Linked DNA regions of Myxosarcina sp. GI1. The protein of the gene in region 2 interacts with the protein of the main gene of each other region in a pairwise test. Links are inferred from orthologs where the notes say so. Each region holds a gene or a part of one and is shown on either strand. Other genes may lie near its edges.

The links.
Region 1: the proteins of pheT (region 2) and secD interact in binary tests that used the Escherichia coli proteins (3 or more experiments, as listed by UniProt). The link is inferred for Myxosarcina sp. GI1 from one-to-one orthologs.

What each region holds. Positions count from the first base shown.
Region 1 is NZ_JRFE01000003.1:110,310-120,382, reverse strand. The notes cover bases 3,800-6,613. They hold secD (protein translocase subunit SecD), read right to left. Parts: upstream 6,005-6,613; coding sequence 4,595-6,004; downstream 3,800-4,594. Other genes in these bases: KV40_RS01380 (carbohydrate ABC transporter permease), read left to right, coding at 6,107-6,613; secF (protein translocase subunit SecF), read right to left, coding at 3,800-4,552. In the rest of the region: KV40_RS01405 (serine/threonine-protein kinase), read left to right, coding at 1-1,221; KV40_RS01400 (hypothetical protein), read right to left, coding at 1,224-1,595; KV40_RS37080 (carbonic anhydrase family protein), read left to right, coding at 2,091-3,461; more of secF, read right to left, coding at 3,599-3,799; more of KV40_RS01380, read left to right, coding at 6,614-6,946; KV40_RS01375 (DUF1622 domain-containing protein), read right to left, coding at 6,999-7,349; KV40_RS01370 (DUF3146 family protein), read left to right, coding at 7,507-7,770; KV40_RS01365 (pre-16S rRNA-processing nuclease YqgF), read right to left, coding at 7,778-8,191; KV40_RS01360 (response regulator), read right to left, coding at 8,712-9,488; KV40_RS01355 (PAS domain-containing sensor histidine kinase), read left to right, coding at 9,722-10,073. UniProt on the Escherichia coli protein: Part of the Sec protein translocase complex. Interacts with the SecYEG preprotein conducting channel. SecDF uses the proton motive force (PMF) to complete protein translocation after the ATP-dependent function of SecA.
Region 2 is NZ_JRFE01000017.1:145,395-155,782, reverse strand. What follows is about bases 3,733-6,861. They hold pheT (phenylalanine--tRNA ligase subunit beta), read left to right. Parts: upstream 3,733-4,122; coding sequence 4,123-6,600; downstream 6,601-6,861. Other genes in these bases: KV40_RS32160 (diguanylate cyclase domain-containing protein), read right to left, coding at 6,622-6,861. In the rest of the region: KV40_RS13575 (glycoside hydrolase 100 family protein), read right to left, coding at 1-302; KV40_RS13570 (COP23 domain-containing protein), read left to right, coding at 669-1,550; KV40_RS13565 (TIGR03643 family protein), read left to right, coding at 1,659-1,910; KV40_RS13560 (serine/threonine-protein kinase), read right to left, coding at 1,939-3,525; more of KV40_RS32160, read right to left, coding at 6,862-7,686; KV40_RS13545 (MgtC/SapB family protein), read left to right, coding at 7,935-8,372; KV40_RS13540 (glycoside hydrolase family protein), read left to right, coding at 8,689-9,336; KV40_RS13535 (sulfite exporter TauE/SafE family protein), read left to right, coding at 9,449-10,228; KV40_RS13530 (NADPH-dependent FMN reductase), read left to right, coding at 10,332-10,388.

The DNA.
Region 1 (10,073 bases), on a different replicon or contig from region 2:
TCCCTAAAGCGTTTTGCAACTTATACTCGCCACATTTGCTTGGGTTTGGAGTCGGCTCACCAGGGAATTCGCTTTAATGGCGAACTCTGCCGTATTATTCATCGAGATATCAAACCAAGTAATATTACTATTATTCAAGACCCTACTTTAGGAGAAGTAGCCAAAATATTAGATTTTGGTATCGCCAAATTAATTCAGGACGGTTCTTCCCAAACCCAATCTTTTATGGGTACTCTAGCATATTGTTCGCCAGAACAAATGGAAGGTAAAGAGCTAGATAACCGTTCTGATATTTATAGCTTGGGCATAATGATGTACGAAATGCTGACTATGGATATGCCCGTACTTCCCCAAAACTCTTCTTTCGGAGGCTGGTATCAGGCACATACAAATTTTAAGCCCGAACCTTTTAATGAAAGATTAAATGTACCTGGCGAACTTCAAGAATTGGTATTTCGTTGTTTGGCTAAAGAAAAAGAAAAACGTCCTCAAAATGTTCGAGAAATTTTGCAGGTACTAGAAAGTTTACAGCTTTCCAAGCAGCGTCCCTCTATTGAGGTGTCAGATAATGTATCCGAGACAACTCATAACACCAAAACATATACACCCGATACCAAAACATATACGCCTACAGAAGACACCGTAGCGACAAATCTTTCAGTTACCCAAGTTTGTCTGGAAACTGGCTGGCCCCAAGACAAACCTCTGAGTAAAATTGTTTTTGCCAGATTAATCGATACTTATTTGGGAGAAACGCCAGTTCTTTCGGTAATGTTAGATCCAGAAGAATTGATGCATCTTACTTCTGGCATTCGCTACAATCAGTTTTTGTTTCTCGATCGCCCCCATCCCATGCTGTTATGGATTACGCTTTTGTATCACCCCGAACAGGGATCGCGTTGGCTACCTTGCTATCTAGATCTTAAATCCCATAAAGGACAGCAAATTTGTCGCGCCCTCTCAACAATTGGCGAATATAAAATTTTGTTTTACGTTCTCAACCAGCCACAACAGTGTCAGCATATAACGAGTTCATCTATTAACGAGCGTAACTGTAGTATGCTTAAAAAATGGGCGGATATCGGCAAAATAATTCCTTCCTCCAGTAATCCTAAAGCTGCCAAAAAAATCTTAAAAACCGAACTAGAAAAGCTTAAAGATAATATAATCGCTAAAGTTAAAGCAGCACAGTCAAACAATCCTTTGCTTTTGGATCTTTAAATCTATTTAGAAATCCATTTCCAGAGAGGATGCTTGGTACCTACAGCCAAAATTCTTTTTACTCGTTTTTCTAATTGCTTTTTTTCACTTTTGGGTATTCCCCAAATAATATTTTTACTCTGTCGAACTAAAGTCGATACTGTGACTCCGACACAGAAAGCCAAACAAAGAGTTGGAATGAGATGAAAGTGAAAAGTGTAATATACTGCCGACCAGGTAAAATAATCGAACCAGAGCGCGATCGCATTTTTTATTTGCCAAATTCCATAAACGCCTAAAGTTAACCAGCAAAATAAAACAAACAGCCAGCGGAGGTAAACTGTTAAATTATAAAGTTTCTCAACCTGCTGCCGAAATTTAGCTGAATCGATCATGAACCTATTCCATTAATAACGTTAGAGCCATCCATATATATACCAATGGTAGCCAGAGACAAAACGCATCAAACGCATCAAGATTAGACTTTTGACACTATTGAAGAGAATCTAAATCTCTTTCGCTGCTATTAGCTGCGGTGGTACGGTTAGCCACAGCCATTCTATTGCCTTTTATCGAGGTGTGAATCAGAATTTTACCTTTTACCCTTAAAAAAAAAGTAGAACAAGCGCATCGTCTACAGAGAGGAAACCTTTGCTTCCAATCTGAGCAAAAAGACCCGTCTGCCGCGCCAAAATTCAAGTTGATTAGTTATCGAGCGTTCGCGATCGCCGCTCGAAAGCTCATACACAGTATGACCACTGTGTTCTTCCGAGTAATTACTTAAATAGATACTAATATAGACCCCATACCAATTCCAGTGTTAATACGGAAGGAAATGTGCTGCCGTAAATATATTGTATTTTCAGTAACAAAATACACATTTTAAAAAGATGGTAGCTTCAATTACTGGTACAACTTTTATCGATTTTGATTTTGACGGAGTTCGAGATTCACAAGAAGCAGGATTAGAAAATTTTGAAATTCAATTACTTGGCTCGAATGGCAACATCATAGCAACAACCACTACAGATGCTTCTGGTTTTTATGAATTCTCAAATCTAGACTCCGACCCATATATAGTTCGCCAAGTGAGTCAGTCAGGTTTTGTGCAGACTGCACCAGCTTTTGCTACAGAGATAATAGAAATTGAGCCTGGTGTTACGGATAGTTTTCAATCTCCTGTTGATATTACTAATGCTGTTCCGATTGAATTCGATCGGATTCTCAAAAATAGCTACGATGGCGAGGGAGCAATAGAAATTCAAAATAAAGGCAGCAATTTTGAAGTTATCTATGAAGCGGGAAATGATAATTTTGTCAATCTAAACGGAGAGGAGTTTGAGCTAATTAACATTCATTTTCATTCAGAAAGCGAACATGCCGTAGATGGTGAGCTTTCTGATTTGGAGATGCATCTAGTACATGGCAATGAAACTGGAGGATTGACAGTTCTAGGTGTATTAATTGAAGAAGGTGAATTCAACCAAGAATTAGCTCCTGTCTTCGACACTGTTAGTTCGGAGCTAGTAGCCAACGGAGAATTACCAGACACTGTGGCATTTACCGAAGAAATTGAGATTGCAGAGGTGTTACCTGATAATTCAGGATGGTTTTACAATGGTTCGTTAACCACTCCACCGTTCAGTGAAAATGTTAACTGGTTTGTTTTTGAGGAATCTATCGAACTTTCCTCAGAGCAAATGGATGTATTTGAAGATTTTCTAGAAAGTGTCGATTTAGAATTTAATAATCGCGATTTACAACCCCTCAATGGGAGGCAGTTTAACGAAGTTAATTACCAGGTACAGGTAACAGGTGATGAGTCCATTACCGATCTCAATTTTGGGAATACTCCTGTTAATGAAATTGTAAGTGGTCAGGGTGAAGATACCCTTTCTGGCTCGGTCGGCTTTGATTCGATTGTAGGAGGCAAGGGTGAAGATGAACTTTTTGGTCTTGCAGGTAACGATACTTTAGACGGCGCAGGTGGTGAAGATACTCTCGATGGCGGTTTAGGAAACGATGTCTTAACTGGTGGTCGGGGTACAGATATTTTTGTCTTAGCTGCTGGAGAAGGGGCAGATACCATTACCGACTTTTCTAATGGAGAGAATTTAATCGGTTTATCAAGAGGTTTAACATTTGCAGAATTGTCTTTCGCGGGTAACAGCATTCTTGTTGATGATACCAAGGAAATATTAGCCACCGTAACAGGAGTAAATACAACTAGTCTCGCCGCATCTGATTTTATTTCTGTTTGAAGGTAGCTGTTAAAAATTACTTTATATTTTCTACCGCGCCGCAAGCCCTTGAAGTAACCTCCAGCAGGAATGCGGCGAACAGCCCTTTGCAGAAGGGCAAGCAGGGGTTTGCTGCCGTTTCGGAACTTCCTACTTTTTTACTCACTTGGTTTGGCAGTTACCAGGGTAGCTTTCCCCCTACTCTTACGCCACCAAGCCAGTAGGGTACTGGCAACAAAAATACTAGAGTATGCTCCTAAAATAAAACCGACAATCAAAGCGAGGGCAAAAAACTTTAGGGTTTGTCCGCCAAACAAGAAAATAGCTAGCAAAGGCAAAATGGTAGTCAGGGTAGTATTGATCGAACGACCGAGGGTTTGAATGACCGCATCATCGACAATTTCATTTATCGGACGCTGGGGATTGGCAGTAATAGTTTCGCGAATGCGATCGTATATAACCACCGTGTCATTTACCGAAAAACCAACGATAGTTAGCAACGCTACCAAAAATAAACTGTCTACCTCCAATCCAATTGCCAAACCTAATACGGCAAAAACTCCAGCCGTGATTACAACATCGTGAAACAATGCCAAAATCGCAAACAAAGCATAGTCAAACTGGAAACGGATACTGAGATAGACAATAATGCCAAAAAAGGCAACGATTAAAGCCAAAATACCCGATACAAAAAGTTCTTCCCCAACGGTAGGTCCTACAGAATCAATTTGGATAGCTTTGGGGTCAAACTGCCCGATTTTTTCACTTAGAGCAGATTGCAAAGTCGTTCTTTGTTCGACATTGAGATTTGGCGTTCTAATAGAAAGTATCTGTTGGTTATCTCCTAGTAGCTGAATGCTGCTGTTGCCTAAATTTTGCGCTTCTAGAACTTCTCTCACTTCTGCTGTCTCAATCGGGCGATCGCAATTATTGGCGATCGAACAATCCCGTTCGAATTGCAGGCGAGTTCCGCCAATAAAATCAATCCCAGGGCGTATGGGTGCATTTAAAATAGTAAACGAGATTACCATAGCGGCAATACTGGCGATAAATGCTATTCCAGAAATTGCCCACCAAAGATTGCGTTTTTTAGTGACACTAAATTTAATCATAGGTTGAAAGATAAGCAGTTAGTTAGTGACATTTCTGAGGGATTAACTACGCCCACTCAGATTGGGGCAAAATAATTCTGGTTTCTGTCTGACTTTGGGCATACCTAACACCATTAGTAACATCAAAGTTCGACTGCAAGTAACGGCAGTAAACATACTGACGATTACACCTATTAATAAAGTAACTGCAAAACCTTTGACCAAACCAGATCCCAGCCACAATAAAGCCAAACAGGCGATCGCTGTCGTCACGTTACTATCGAGAATACTGGAAAAAGCGCGATAAAATCCAGACTCTACCGAACGGTAAAGGGTTTTACCCCCTCGTAATTCTTCTCTAGTGCGCTCGAAAATCAAGACATTAGCATCTACCGCCATGCCAATACTGAGAATAAAACCCGCAATTCCAGGTAGCGTCAGCGTAACCCCGACTAAAGCGTAGCAAGCCATAGTCAACAAACCATAGACTACTAACGCAACATCGGCAATTATTCCTGGTAGTCGATAGTAAACTGCCATAAATATCAATACCAGAATTAAACCAGCCACTCCAGCAATAATGCTACGGCGAATGCTGTCTTGTCCGAGAGTAGCACCCACAGTGCGATTTTCTACTACTTCTACAGGAAACGGCAGAGAACCACCTTTAATTTGAATTGCTAAATCGCTAGCACTTTCAACATCAAAGTTTCCTGTAATTACCGCTCTACCGCCAGCAATACCAGTACTGGCAAACTCTGGTCCCACGACTGGGGAACTAATTAGTTCGTCATCTAAAAATATGCCAATACTGCGACCAGTACCAGCAAGGTTTTTGGTCAGTTCGGCAAATTTCTTGCCCCCTTCATCGTCAAAATTAATCGCCACTTCCCAACGATTGCCAGTGGCATCGGGTTGCGGGCGAGCATCTTTTAAACTAGTTCCCGTTAAACCTACCGATTGAAATAATTCGGCAATTGCCTGGTTAGACTGGCGTAAAGATTCCCTTAGTTTGGCTATCTCGGCTTGATTTTCTGCTGCTAGCTCTTGGGAATTTAAAATAGATAGCTGTAGCTGCTGTTGCTGTCTGACTTGAGATTCAGCAGCTAATTCTCCTTCAGTTCCTGGCTTTTGCTCTTTAAATTCTAATTTTGCCGTTCCTTGCAAACGTCTTTCGGCGGTTTCTGGGTCGCTTTCTCCTGGTAGCTGAATCGAAATTTTATCATCCCCTACAGTTTGTACGGCAGTTTCCGAGACACCAAATTCATTGATGCGATTTTCCAAAACTCGCTGTACGGCTTTTAAATCGTCTGGTTTTATTTCTTGTACTTCAGGAGTCGGTTTGACACGAATGGTTAACTGCGCTCCTCCTCTAAGGTCTAAACCCAACTGAGGTGGAATGGTTATTAAGGTAGCGATCGCCGCTGCCACCAACACCAAAATTAAAATAATATAGGTCTGTTGTTTTTGCATATACTCTCACCTACCCTAATTAAGTGCTATCATAAACCTTTTTGTTCCTGATTGTTCCTGAGAAAAGCGTATAGGGCTGAGGCTTAAGAATCGTCAAAAGCAATGAACCAATCTTTAGCTAACTCCAAGCGATCGCCGCTAGTATCTAGTTTACTTCTTAATAAGTTATTAATTTTTTGCCTGTTAATCGTAGGTGCGATTATAGTCTTATTCCCTTTAGGAATAGTTTTGGTTACTTCTTTTTCTACGCCTCAATCTACTAATGAGGCTATTACTTTAGACAATTACCGAGAAGCCTGGACTAGAGGAAAGTTTTTACTAGCTTTTGCTAATTCTACCCTGGTGGCTTTAGCCGTAACTGCGGGTCAAATTATTACTTCGGCTTTGGCAGGGTATGCTTTGGCTAGATTGAAGTTTTGGGGTCGGGAAGGAATTTTACTATTAGTTTTAGCTACTTTAGTCATTCCCTTTCAGTTATTGGTAATTCCCATATTTGTAATTTTAAAGTGGGGGCATTTAATTAACAGTTATTGGGCTTTAATTTTACCGACAACAGCCAATGGCTTTGGAATTTTTTTGATGCGTCAGTATTTTGCTAGCATTCCTATAGAGCTAGAAGAAGCCGCAACTATTGACGGTGCTAATCGCTGGCAAATTTTAACTCGTATTATGCTGCCCTTATCTCGTCCTGCTTTGATAACTTTATTTCTATTTACTTTTATTGGCGAGTGGAACGATTTATTTAAACCTTTAGTATTTACTACTCGACCAGAGTTAAGAACCGTACAGTTAGCTCTATCAGAATTTCAAGAACAGTTTACTAATAATTGGTCGCTATTAATGGCAGCAGTAGTTATCGCTACTGTTCCCGTTTTGACCTTATTTTTAATCGGACAGAAACAGTTTATTCAGGGTATTGGTACTACGGGAATCAAAAATTAGTCTCAAAAATATTTTAAAAGCGATCGCTTAGTAGTCGAATTGACCACAAAAATTACTGTGATTGCTGTATGGTGGAATTGCCAACGTCGATCGCTCGTAGCAGTAGAAAATTGATTACCGTCCTCAAGGCAATAATTGCCGCTAATTGCGCGATATCATTCCAGTCGGGAGCGATCGCAGTTTTGAGAATACTCGACCCAATTAGAAAACTCAGTCCTAAAGAAAAAGAATAGCCCATTGCCAGACGACTAGATTGAAAAGCAGTTGCCGCACCAGCAATAAAAAAAACATTTTGAGCGTAAATTACAAAACCTTTAGCAATACCGACAACAATACATAACAATGCTAGTAGTTGAGAAAGAATAATTCCCCAGCCATAAAGAGTCGGTACTAAATTTTCCATACTTGATTATTAAGGGAGCGACAAAGATCGTTAGTTAAATAGCGATCGCTAAATTTTAAAGTTAGTTTTACCTGGAGAAATTTAAATTTCCCAAAAACAATCTTATATTAGTTAATAAAATTGCACTATATTTGCCAGCCTAATTACTTAATCAATTGTGAACTTTCGCCATCTACCAGAAACTATCGCTTATGTTCGTATCACTCAACAATCTTTTCCGTTGGGCAAAATCGAAGGAGAGGTTCAGGCTGCTGAATATCAGTGGCAGTTTCAATGGCATTTTTGCCAAAAGCAACTATTGGTTCGACCTTCTTTGGGTAAGGCATTAATTAAAGAACCACTCGAACGTTTTTTAGAACGCTCTGATTATCAATTAGAAGCTGGTAGTGACTATACATTTACAGTTAGATCTAAAATCTAACTATTTATTAGCTTGGCAAACCCAAATAACGCTCGATTAACAAAATAGCGACAATATCGTCTACAGGACGGGGGGGAAGCCGCATTCCTTTGGGAATTAGTTTTTGCAGTCCTTGAGGAGGATATATACTCCAGTAGCGATCGCGTGCTTCTAAAGTACTATTTTTTTCATCTACTGCTATAACTTCGATCGCCTCAGACAGATTGGCTTCGATGTCGTGCTGCCAACTTTTGGCGGTAGTTCCATTACCAATAACTATTGTGATGATGGAAAATTGCTGACATAAGCGATCGATAGTAGCGATCGCTAATGATGATTCAATTACCTGATGATAAACTATGCGTCCGTTAGTTTCTGTTACGGCAATACCGCACTTGTCTCTTCCAGGATCGAACCCCAATAAATAGTTATCTGCGTTCAAAAGTCACCAACCTAATTACAGCACTTCTCGGTCGCATTAAGTATACTTTGGTTTAGTCAGGCAAAAGGCAAAAGGCAAAAGGAGCGGCGACCCCGCGCCGTCTTACGGCGCAAGGGAACGCGCCGCGATGCAAAAGGCAAAAGAAATTTAACCTATCTTTTCTAAGTTGGAATTTGTACTTAAGCGATCTGCAAACCGCTGTATTTATTTGCGATCGAGTTTATTTAAATATTGAAAGTCGTAAAGAAATAAAGTCTTGCGATCGTAGTTGATATTTTCTCAATCTATAAATTTTAAAATATTTTGCAGTTGAAAGTTGGTAACTCTCTTGGTGCAACCATTTTTATAGTGGTTTTGAAGATGGAAGGTTTAGCAATGAATACTGAAACTATAGTTCCAGTTATCGGGTGGCTTACCTGTCAGAAACTTTAGAAATTATGTCTCCCAGTCGCAGTCACGAATTAGACAAACAAGCGATCGCTATATATAAATAAAATCTAATTATCATTGCAATAAAACATCAGGCAATTTCTTTTTGTTTGGGATTATTGCGCCATAAGTTAGGGGTAGTTCCATGCAAACTTTTAAACTGACGAATAAAATAACCCGTATCTAAATAGCCAGTTTTGCGAGCAATTTGGGTTACGGAGCGATCGCTATTAAGCAGTAGTTTACGAGCTTTATCCATGCGTCGCTCGATAATCCATTGTTTGATCGTACGTCCAGTTTTTTGACGTACTAAATGAGTTAAATAAGCAGGAGAATAACCGAGTGTAGATGCTACTTCTTTAAGTTCTAATGGTCGATGATAATTTTCCTCGATAAATTCAAATACTTTAGTTATTTTGATACACTCAGGCAAATTATGAGATTCAAAAAAACTAGAATCAGCAGCATTGAAACGAGAATTATGCCATCGCTGTAATTCTTCTGTTCTTTTTAGTCTGGTTTTAATTGCAGATATCAGACGATCGACGCTACAGGGTTTAGTTAGATAATCTTCCGCTCCCAAATTCATTCCAAATCTACGATCGAACATCGTGACTTTAGCGGTTAAAAAAATAATGGGAATTGCAATAGTAGACAGCTGTTGTCGTAAAGCTGAAAGTACTTCATATCCGTCCATTTCGGACATCATAATGTCACAAACAATTAAATCTGGATGATGCTTTTGGGCTATATCCAAACCTGCCCTACCATTGTCTGCTTCAAACGCCTTAAATCCTTCAAACTTAAGACAGTTAAGCAAAACTTTTCTCGTTTGTGTTTCATCTTCTATGACTAAAATAGTCTTCATGTTTAGTTATCTTTTTTTAACCAAACTCAAATCTGTTACTTCTAATAAATACTCGAACTGAGCATCGAGTAGTAACAAAAGCTACCGTTATATCAAAAGTCAAAAGGAGCGGCGACCCACAGGGCGGATACGCCCAAAGACGCGACTAAGCGTCGCTTGCCTCTTTCAGAGGCTGTTCGGCGAAAGACGCAAGGGAATGCGCCGCGATTTAAAAGTTAAAAATTAAAAGTAAAATGACATCGCGATCGCATCGACAAACCGATATCGAACTCGCTAACTTACGTCGTCAACATCAACTCATCCTCGATTCTGTAGGAGAAGGGGTTTACGGCTTAGATTTGGAGGGCAATGTTACTTTTGTCAATCCTGCGGCGGCGGCGATAATTGGTTGGGAAATGGAAGATTTAATTGGCAAGTCGATGCACGCGGTTTTGCATCATTCCAAAGGCGATGGTGCTGAGTATCTTAGCAAAGACTGTCCGATTTATGCTGCTTTTAAAGATGGTGCAGTGCATCGAGTCGAAAATGAAGTATTCTGGCGCAAAGATGGCACTAGTTTTCCCGTAGAGTATATCAGCACTCCCA
Region 2 (10,388 bases):
TGGATGACTTTAAAACTAGCAGGCATTAAGCCCCGTCCTGGTTCGAGAAAATCTAGCTGTTTTTCTTTTATCTGTAGTTTTAAAGTTTGTATTAAAAAATTACGTACGATTTCAGTTTTGCCTTTAATCAAAAACACTAAAGCCGCAGGAACAAAATCGCGAACAAAACACTGATCGTAGTTGAGTGCGGGACTAGAAGAATCACAGGCAGCTAAAGTACCAATAGGGCGGTCGTAGTAATAAATAATCGATCTTTGCAAAATTTCCCAAGCTTCTGTGGCGAGAGTTCGATTTTGTTCCATAGTTAAAAAATTCAATAAAATCCCTATCAGTCATTAATTCATTCAATTTTAAGCTAGTAAAGAACTTAAATCTGAGATGTAACTAGAGCGAATTTCGGGCATCTAGTAGCGATCAAAAAACAATTTGCTATATTTTAAGGTCGAATTGAGACGGCGCGATCGCTTGAAAGATAAGCTAAGCCTTTTAGTCTAGCGTTGCGCTTACGCCAGGGCGATCGCCTGAGAAACATTTACCAACACTCTTCGTCATAATTAATTAACAAACTTCACTAGTAAATAACAAATTTTCAAGCCCGATAAATTATCACTGCAAATTATTAGTCTAGTAGCTTTTCAAATTAAGCTCTCGTTAATTATCATTAGTCTATGTTCAACAGCCCTTTAAAATCATTAATTGCTCGAACCAGTTTGGCTGCTAGCGTAATGCTACTAGCCAATAGCAATGGTGTTGATGCTTTTCCCGTTCCTAGCAGCAAACATTTAGCTAGCATAGATCGATACTTACAGACGATAAGCCTGGGGGGCTTGCGCTCCGCGATTGCCGAAGGCAGCGCGCAGGGAGCGATGGCGCAAAATACTGACGACCCCCCAGAAGTAATCATCGACAACGATCCAGGCAGTGTCAATCCCTCGCCTACTAGAAGAACCAGCAGCGATACACGGTTTAGCTGCGAAATTACTAATGGCGAATATACGGTTATGTATTATCCTGAAAGTCAGCCCGAACGGGGTTATCCCTGGGCAATTCCCAGTCAATTAGGAGGCGGTTGGACTCCCGAAAGACGCTGTAATGAAATTACCCGTCGCTTTGAAGCCTACCGCGCCGATGGCTTATTAGAGTTAACCACTGACGTTGAAAACAACTATGATATTATCTGCGTCACAACTCAAGTCGATCCCTCAGACTGTCGAATTGTGTTCACCGTGCCACCAGGACAAGATCCCCAATTAACCCGCGATTTGGTCTTTGAAAATTTGTTAGCTGCCGATGATGGTCAGCAAACAGACGGAGTATATACTCTAACTGATAATGACTCCGAAAACCAAATTTTTGAAGGTGTGGGCAAGATTTTAGAGGATATCGGCATCAACCGTACGAGTAACACTGCTCGTAAATCTCCAGAAAAAATCGATCTGCGTCCCTTTCTCGATCCTGCTGATGGAGGTACGGGCAGTCAACTCAAACAAGACAAGGCTGGTGTTTCTACAGGCAACCCCTCGGAACGCAAACCTGCAGTATTTCGCTAAACCTATCTTAAAGTAGAGTTACTTCTGCTGTATTACTTCTAAGATTGACTGTAGATTTTAGGAGTATTTAACTCTGTAGCGATCGCTACAGAGTTAAGACAAACATTGATGAAGTTACCAGATTTAAATTCGCGATCGCTCGATCGCATTATTGAAATGGCTTGGGAAGATCGAACGCCTTTTGGAGCAATTGAGGCTCAGTTTGGTCTGTCGGAAGATCGGGTCATTGCTATTATGCGCCGAGAACTAAAAGCCTCTAGCTTTAGAATGTGGCGCAAACGAGTTTCGGGACGCAAAACCAAACATTTAGCCAAACGCAAATTTGTTGAGGGTAGATTTAAATCTCAAAATCAGAAGTAAAAAGTTTATGTATTGGTAATACCTACAATCACCAAAATCCTCGTCTACCGTTGGGCAAAATAGTCAGCCAGTTGGTTTTGGCAGTCTCTAATTGTTCTTTATCGATCTTAGCATTGGTTAAATTAGCACCGCTGAGATTAACACCTTTTAGCTTACAGCGATCGAAATTAGCCTCGCTCAGGTTTGCACCGCGCAAATCGGCACCCTCCAAATTAACCTCAACAAAAAAAGCGCGATTTAGTTTGGCATTACGCAAGATTGCTTGACGCATATCCGAACTACTAAAATTGCAAAAGCTCAAATCCGCACTCTGAAAATTAGTTTTAATCATTATTGAGTTTTGAAAGTTACTTTCCGCCAGTTCGGATTTTTGCAAGTCTTGCCTACTGAGGTCTTTTAAGCCAAAGTCTCTTCTACCTGTAGCATAGGCATCTATAATAATTTCTGCCTCTACCTTAACAGGCTTGGGTTTTTCTCTAGCAGCATTGCGGTCTAAACCGCCAGCAGTTCTTTTACTATTAAGTGTTAATCGATTTCTAGAGGAATTTTTACCTAAAGGGGAAATTCTATCTCCAAATCTGTGAGCAGTTCTAGAACCTGCTTGTCGAGGATTAGGAATAATATTTCTACGTAAAGGAAGACTATTTGTCCGAGAAAGTGGAGAGCTACGTGGCTCCTCAACCTTGGTGTGGCTAATTATGCTTTCAGCCAAACTATCAACATGATGTTCGATATCTAGTGCCTGCAAAACCTCATCGGCAGTCTTATAACGATTTTTAACCGATACCTCCAACATTTGGGTTAAAATATCGACAAAACTATCGCTGACTTTGATATTTTTAAACCAGTCAATTTCTCCTGTTATGGGATCGCACTCTAGATTTTTAGGAGCTTTTCCCGTCATTAAATAAATACAGGTAACACCCAAAGCATAAACATCACTGGAATATACGGGACGCATTGCCAACTGTTCGGGAGGGGCAAAACCAGGAGTACCTACAGCAAAGGCAGTCAACGCGGTAGCATCTCCACCAGCTACCGTATTGCCCTGATTTTTGACAACGCCAAAATCAATTAGCACCAGTCTATTATCGATTTCTCTTCTAATGATGTTAGCTGGTTTTATATCGCGGTGAATTACTTTTTGAGCGTGAATGTCTTTAAGAATAACTAAAATTTCTTTAAGAACCTGCCTGATCTGGGTTTCGTTTAAAACTCCGTTTTTCTTAACTTCCTGTTGTAAATTATTACCTTTAACAAATTCTTGTATTAAATAGAATTGCTGTCTATCTTCAAAATAATCGAGTAGTCTGGGGATTTGGGGATGATTGCCGATTCTTCCTAAAGTTTTAGCTTCGCGCTCGAAAAGTTCCCTTGCCATCGACAAAAAGTTAGGATTATCAGTGTTGGGACGTAACTGTTTGATCACGCACAAGGGATTTCCTGGTAGTGAAAGATCGGCAGCCAAAAAAGTCGCACCAAAACCTCCTTTCCCTAGACCTTTCACTAAATGATAGCGACCGTGCAACAACAGTTTTGCTCCACAAGCTCTACAATTTTTAGCTTTGGGATGATTGATAGGTTTGGGGCAAGTTGGATTGAGGCAATAACTCATTCAAAATACCTAATAATACGCCGTCCAATAAAGTTTGATTCAACTAGATATTTTATTTAGGCAGCAAATCTCGTTGGCGATTGAATTTCTAGACTCTAGTTACTTATCAACAGCATATCCTAAGTTTTTAGTATTTGGGGTGACTAAAGTTAATAAGATAATTTTATTCAACAGTCTATGACTTGTTTTACTCTGAAAACCACCTGTTTTGACTTTTAGAATAGTTTACTTCATGATAACTGTATAGACAAAATAATTTTAAATTACCAGATTTTTGAAACAAAAGCTGTATTCGTATCGTAATAAAGTTAAATAATTTATCTGTAAATATACCGAAAGAATAAAACAAAATTTTAAAACCTCGCTTATTGCTACGGGAATTCAAGCAAACAAAATGGTCAATCGTAAAAATGTAAATTTAAAAAAAAGCGATCGCGGCGCAACATTTCAAATGGTTGTTTAGTATTCGAACTACAGTCTGTAAAGCCGTAAGCTTTAAAAAAAGCTATAGTTGCAACGCTTATTAGTTTTGCTAACTGCCTTGGCGTGGTAAGCGGAGTAATTTCTGACTTCGTGAATATACTTATTAAGGTTAGAATATTTGAGCGGAAAAAATTTGTTGGGATAATTCAGGATTCGATGCGCGTCTCTTTAAACTGGTTAAAAGAATTAGTCGATGTCAATCTATCTCCAGAAAAGTTGGGGAAAATATTAACGATCGCAGGCTTTGAGTTAGAAGCCATTGAAGATTTACGAGCCAATGCCGATGGCGTAGTAGTAGGAAAAGTAATTAAACGAGATCGTCATCCCAATGCCGATAAGCTTAGTGTTTGTGTAGTAGATGTCGGCACGGAAACTCCTTTAAATATTGTTTGCGGCGCAGCTAATGTCAGAGCCGATATTTATGTACCAGTAGCCACAGTTGGTACTTATTTACCCGCGATCGATCTCAAGCTAAAGCGTACCAAACTACGGGGCGAACCTTCAGAAGGAATGATTTGTTCTCTAACTGAGTTGGGTTTAGAAACCGAATCGGACGGTATCTATATTTTTCCCACAGAAAATTTACAGCCTGGAGATGATGTACGTCCTCTATTGGGTTTGGATGATGTAATTTTAGATTTGGCAACCACAGCCAATCGCGCCGATGCCTTGAGTATGGTAGGAATAGCGCGAGAAGTGGCAGCATTGACCGATAAAACCGTGCGCTTGCCTCAAATACCAGAAATAGATATTTCACAAAATAATTCTCTGTCAATTGAGATTGAAGATAAACAAGCTTGCCCTGCATACATCGGTACGGTTATCGAAGACGTAAAACTAGCAGGTTCTCCCGACTGGCTCAGGCGGCGATTGCAAAATGCAGGAGTTCGACCGATTAACAATGTCGTCGATATAACTAACTATGTACTGTTGGAATGGGGACAGCCCCTACATGCTTTCGACCGTGAAAAATTGCAGCAGGTAGCTGGTAAGAGCGATTTAACTATTGGTGTGCGGTTTGCCAAAACTCAAGAAACTCTCAAAACGTTAGATGACAAAGAGAGAAGCTTGAGCGATCGCAACTTGTTAATTACCGCTAATGACCAACCAGTAGCTCTAGCAGGAGTTATGGGTGGAGCGGCTACAGAAGTCGATAATAATACTCAAAATATCGTTTTAGAAGCGGCGTTGTTCGATCCCGTTACTATTCGTCGTTCTTCTCGCGCCGTAAGTTTGCATAGTGAGGCTTCGACTCGTTACGAACGAGGTGTCAATCAGGTAGAGATAGATGCAGCTAGCAATCGAGCGATCTCCTTACTGCAAGAATTGACGGGCGGTAATGCGATCGCGCAAACTATAGCTGATAACCGAGTCGCTTCAGGTAGTAAAAGTACCATAGAACTACGGTTGTCGAGAATTCATCAGGTTTTAGGAACGGTTAGGGCAGAAAATGGCAGTGGCTATATTGAAGCTACAGATGTAGAATCAATTCTTTCTGCTTTAGGCTGCAAGTTAGAAACGGTTTCAGAAAGCGAGCGCGTTTGGAGAGTTACCATTCCTCCCTATCGCTATCGAGATTTAGAACGCGAAATCGATCTTATTGAAGAAGTAGCCCGTCTTTATGGTTACGATCGCTTTGAAGATACCCTACCTGCTAAAACCGAACCAGGTTATCTTTCCTTTGAATACTATGTTAAAAACAAGCTGCGAACCACCTTTCGAGGTGTCGGACTGACTGAGGTGGTGCATTATTCGCTAGTCAAGCCAACGGGGAAAGAAATAGCCTTAGCCAATCCTTTATTTGCCGAGTATTCGGCTTTGAGAATCGATTTACTTTCTGGTTTAATCGATGCTTTGGCATACAATTTATCTCAGGGCAATGGCGCGCTCAATGGTTTTGAAATCGAACGAGTCTTCGTACCTACAGAAAATAACCTACAGGAAACCGATGTGGTTGCGGGAATTATGGGCGGCAATTTATTCTCTAGTGGTTTGTGGGTTACTGGTGGCAAAGAAAAGCCAATGACTTGGTATGAGGCAAAAGGTATTTTAGATAATGTCTTTACCAATCTGGGTTTATCCGTAGCATATCAGCCAGAAACTAACGAAGACAGACTGCATCCAGGGCGTACTGCTTCTCTATGGCTAGAGGGCAAAAGTTTGGGAATTTTTGGGCAACTTCACCCCCAACTAGGACAGCAACGGGATTTACCAGAAGAAGTTTATTTATTTCAACTGGCGTTTGATGTTTTATTGGCAGCGTTAGAGCGAGAAGAACTTATTACACCAAAATTTCAAGCTTATTCAACTTATCCAGGTGCGGTTAGAGATCTGGCATTTTTTGCACCTATGGAGTTGTCGGTAGCCGCATTAGAGCGTGCGATGTCCAAAGCAGGGGGTAAGCTGCTACAGGAAATTGCCATCTTTGATGAATATAAAGGTAAAAACGTCCCTGAAGGACAGCGCAGTCTGGCTTTTAACTTAATCTATCGAGCGAGCGATCGCACTTTAAGCGATAAGGATGTCGATCCAGTTCACCAAAAAGTACGCGATACTCTGGTTAAAAAGTTTGATGTCACCCTTCGTAGTTGACATAAAAAAATGCTGTATTTTTCAACGTCTAGAAACTCGATCGCAACAGCCTCCTTTGCCCTTGGCTTCATACATGGCTAGATCGGCAGCGGACAAGTATTCGTGACAATCCTGGTATTTAGGATCGGAAATAACAATGCCAATGCTAGCCTTGAGTACGATCGTATGACCGTTAAGCTCTAACTTTTGATTTAGCGATCGCTGAATTTTGCTGGTACAATCTCTGGCATTTTTTAAGCTGTCAATATCTTCTAAAAGAATTACAAATTCATCGCCACCAAAACGCGATATGGTATCGCTCTCTCGCAGACAACTCCACAGGCGACGAGCAACTTCAATCAGTACCTGATTACCTGCTAAATGTCCCAGACGGTCGTTGACTTGCTTAAAATCGTCTAGATCGATAAATAATAACGCAAAAGTTCGTTCCCGATGCCGTTGATATATTTTAAGAGTATGCTCGAACCGCTCGATCAATCCACTGTAGTTTAGTAATCCTGTTAGAACATCGCAACAGGAGACTTTATTCAGTCTTTCAATTTCTCGCTCGTAGCTGTTGTCTTGAATGAGCCAGCATAACCCGATCGTTTTACCAGTCGAACTATAAAGAATAGATACAGATAGTGTAGCTGAGATTGGTTCGGTTTCCCAAGGCTGTAAACATACTCTTTTTTTCTCCAATGGCTTGCCATGAACTAACTGCTCGATAATCGATTTACGAAAATGCGATCGCTCGGTTTCGGCTATAAAAATGCTTAAAAGTTTACCGACTAAAAGCACTTGAGGAACCTTAAGCAGCTTCGCTGCTGCTTGATTTACTTCTTGGATACCACCCCAGCGATCGGTAATTACATAAGCTGCCGAAGAATTGAGAAATATTGTTTTATAACGATGAAGCTTCCACTCTGCTATATCTCTATCTATTGCTAACTTCTTAAACTGCCGCTGAAAATCTTCTAGAGAAAAAGTAAATTTGCTTAGTAACTCTGATAATAACTCAGGCGATCGCCCTAAATTTTCGTAATGTATTTTTTCTAACTCTTGATGGACAAACTGAATCGATTGCTCTAAACTATTTTCTTTCATTGCAAGCTTCAGGCAGTGATTAGCCTAGACCAAGTTAGTGAATATACTTAAATTTAAAGCAATCTTTTTTATATCTGTGTTCGATAGTGAACATAAATTACACTCGCAAATGTACATTACGAAAACCAATTAGTTTACTGAAGCTTATTTAATGTTTTGTAAAATTAAAACTGAATTTAATTTACAATTCTAAGTTATTAAGTTAATTTACAATTTAAGTTAGCGTAGCGAGCAAACGATGATTTACTTTGACGGAAACTTCTTTTGTACCTCTTAACTGGCAAGAATTAACTTTACGGTTGAGTATTGCTTTTATAGTCGGTGCGACGATTGGTTTGGAAAGAGAAATTAAAAGCAAACCAGCAGGATTAAGAACTAATATTTTGGTGTGTTTTAGTTCGGCTTTAATAGTCATCGTACCAATTCAAATAGGAGCGGCACAACAAAATCTAGATGTTTTAGGCAGAGTTATTTCTGGAGTAATTACGGGCGTAAGCTTTATTGGTGGCGGAACGATACTCCGCGATCCAGACCGAGTAAAAGGCTTAACTTCAGCAGCAGCAATTTGGGTTACAGCAGTATTAGGAATTACTATTGGTTGCGGTTTGTTGTGGTTAGGAATAATTGGAGCTACAGTAACCTGGGTAGTTCTGAGATTATTTGCTATTTGGGAAAAAAAACTTTGAAATTACTTTAGTTTGTCAAAGGTTAATAAATCTCTGACAAAAATCAGTAATGTCGATCGGAAACTTGCCGTAGTTGCTTAGATGCTAAAGTTAAAAAAGCTCTACTGATTGCTCTTTTGAACTTTACTCCCAAATAAACTTAGGCTGTAAGCTAAAGTACGCAGGGTAAGTCTGGCAGTTAGAATTTTTTTTGGAGCGATCGCCTATCCTAAATCAGTCTTCAATAATGCAGCATAAAAGCGAGAAAATCAATTTCAACAGCAAAATTTTTTATCTAGTTTGTCTGCTTTTAATGTTGTTTAGTTTAAAAGGGCAATTGAATCTACACCAGTTACAATCTTACTTGCGCGGTTCTGCTCATTTGATTTCCAAGATACACAGATATTTTAACCAACCGCGATCGCTCAAAAGACCTCAAAGTTATCCTCCTAGTCTTTACGGCACACAACCGCTAGTTATGGAAGGAGGCGATCCCTACATTCGGGCATTGATGCGAACGATTACCGCTAGTGAGTCTAATGTTGCTCGTCCTTATAACGTTATTTACGGCGGTCGAATGGTAGAAGATTTAAGCGAACATCCCGAAATTTGCGTTCCCATAGTAGCAGGACCAAATGTTGGCAATTGCAGCACTGCCGCAGGACGCTATCAGATGCTCGATATTACCTGGGAAAAACAAGCCCAACGCTATCATCCCAAGCCTTCTGGTTTGTGGATGTGGAGAAGCTATAGCTTTGCTGCTGAATATCAAGATCTAGTGGTTCATGATTGGTTGAGCGATCGCGGAGTTTGGAATGCCGATATACCCCAACTATTGCGCCAGGAAAGAATTGATGTAGTATTGCGGTTGCTTTCGTTCACCTGGACGAGTCTGGGATACGGAATTGAAACCAATTCTATGAGTAGATATTTGCCCCAGGTCTACCAAAATATGTTGCAAGAAGAATTAAACAATGAACAATGAACATTGCTAAATGCTCATTGCTCATTGAAATGACGATAGTATGACTGAGAGGCGATCGAGTTTTTTGTTTGAGTCTCTTACTTTATAGCTTTATTTTATAGATGCGATCGCTATGTTCGTTGATTTATCGATCTTAGTTGGTTTGGGAATATTTGCGGGACTTTTGGCAGGTATTCTGGGTATCGGTGGCGGTACGGTTTTGGTACCGATTATCAAGACTTTAGGCTACACTCCAGTGCAGGCAGTAGCAACCAGCAGTTTGGCAATTGTCATGACTTCTATTTCAGGCACTTTCCAAAATTGGCGCATGGGCAATCTCAATTTACGACAGGTTATCTTACTAGCCTTACCTTCCTTATTTACCGCCCAATTAGGTGTATGGATTGCCAGTTCGATTCCGCCATACATTTTATTATTAGCTTTTGCCTGTTTTCTGCTCCTCAATATCTTTTTAACCAATTTACGCAAGATGGCGATCGCCCGAACCAGGGATACAGATGGTTCTGCCAAACTCAATCCAGCTCTAGCGAGAATTTTTACTGGCGGTATTTCTGGTGTTCTGGCTGGTTTGTTTGGTATTGGTGGCGGCGTTATTTTAGTTCCCCTACAAATAGTGCTGTTGGGAGAAAAAATCAAATCGGCAATCCAAACCAGTTTGGCTGTAATCGTCCTCACTTCTATTTCTGCCTGTATCGGACACGCTAATCGAGGCAATATTCTCTGGTTTGAAGGCATTGTCCTGGGTATAGGAGGCTTAATCGGAGCACAATTCAGTTCGCGATTTTTACCGAGATTGCCCGATAAGTTTGTAACTCTCAGCTTTGATTTTTTGCTAGGTTTGCTCTCGATTTACGTTTTTTACCAAGCATACAACAGCTACACGACACGCTAGCGCAATCGCACCTGTTTCGATCTTTGGTTCGTTGTCAATAGCCAAAAAAATTTGTTAGCTTATACATAGTCGTTATGAGTATGTATAAACAACAAATAATCTCATGGTAAAAATAGTTGGCATTGCAGGGAGTCTACGAGACAATTCTTATAGCGTTTTA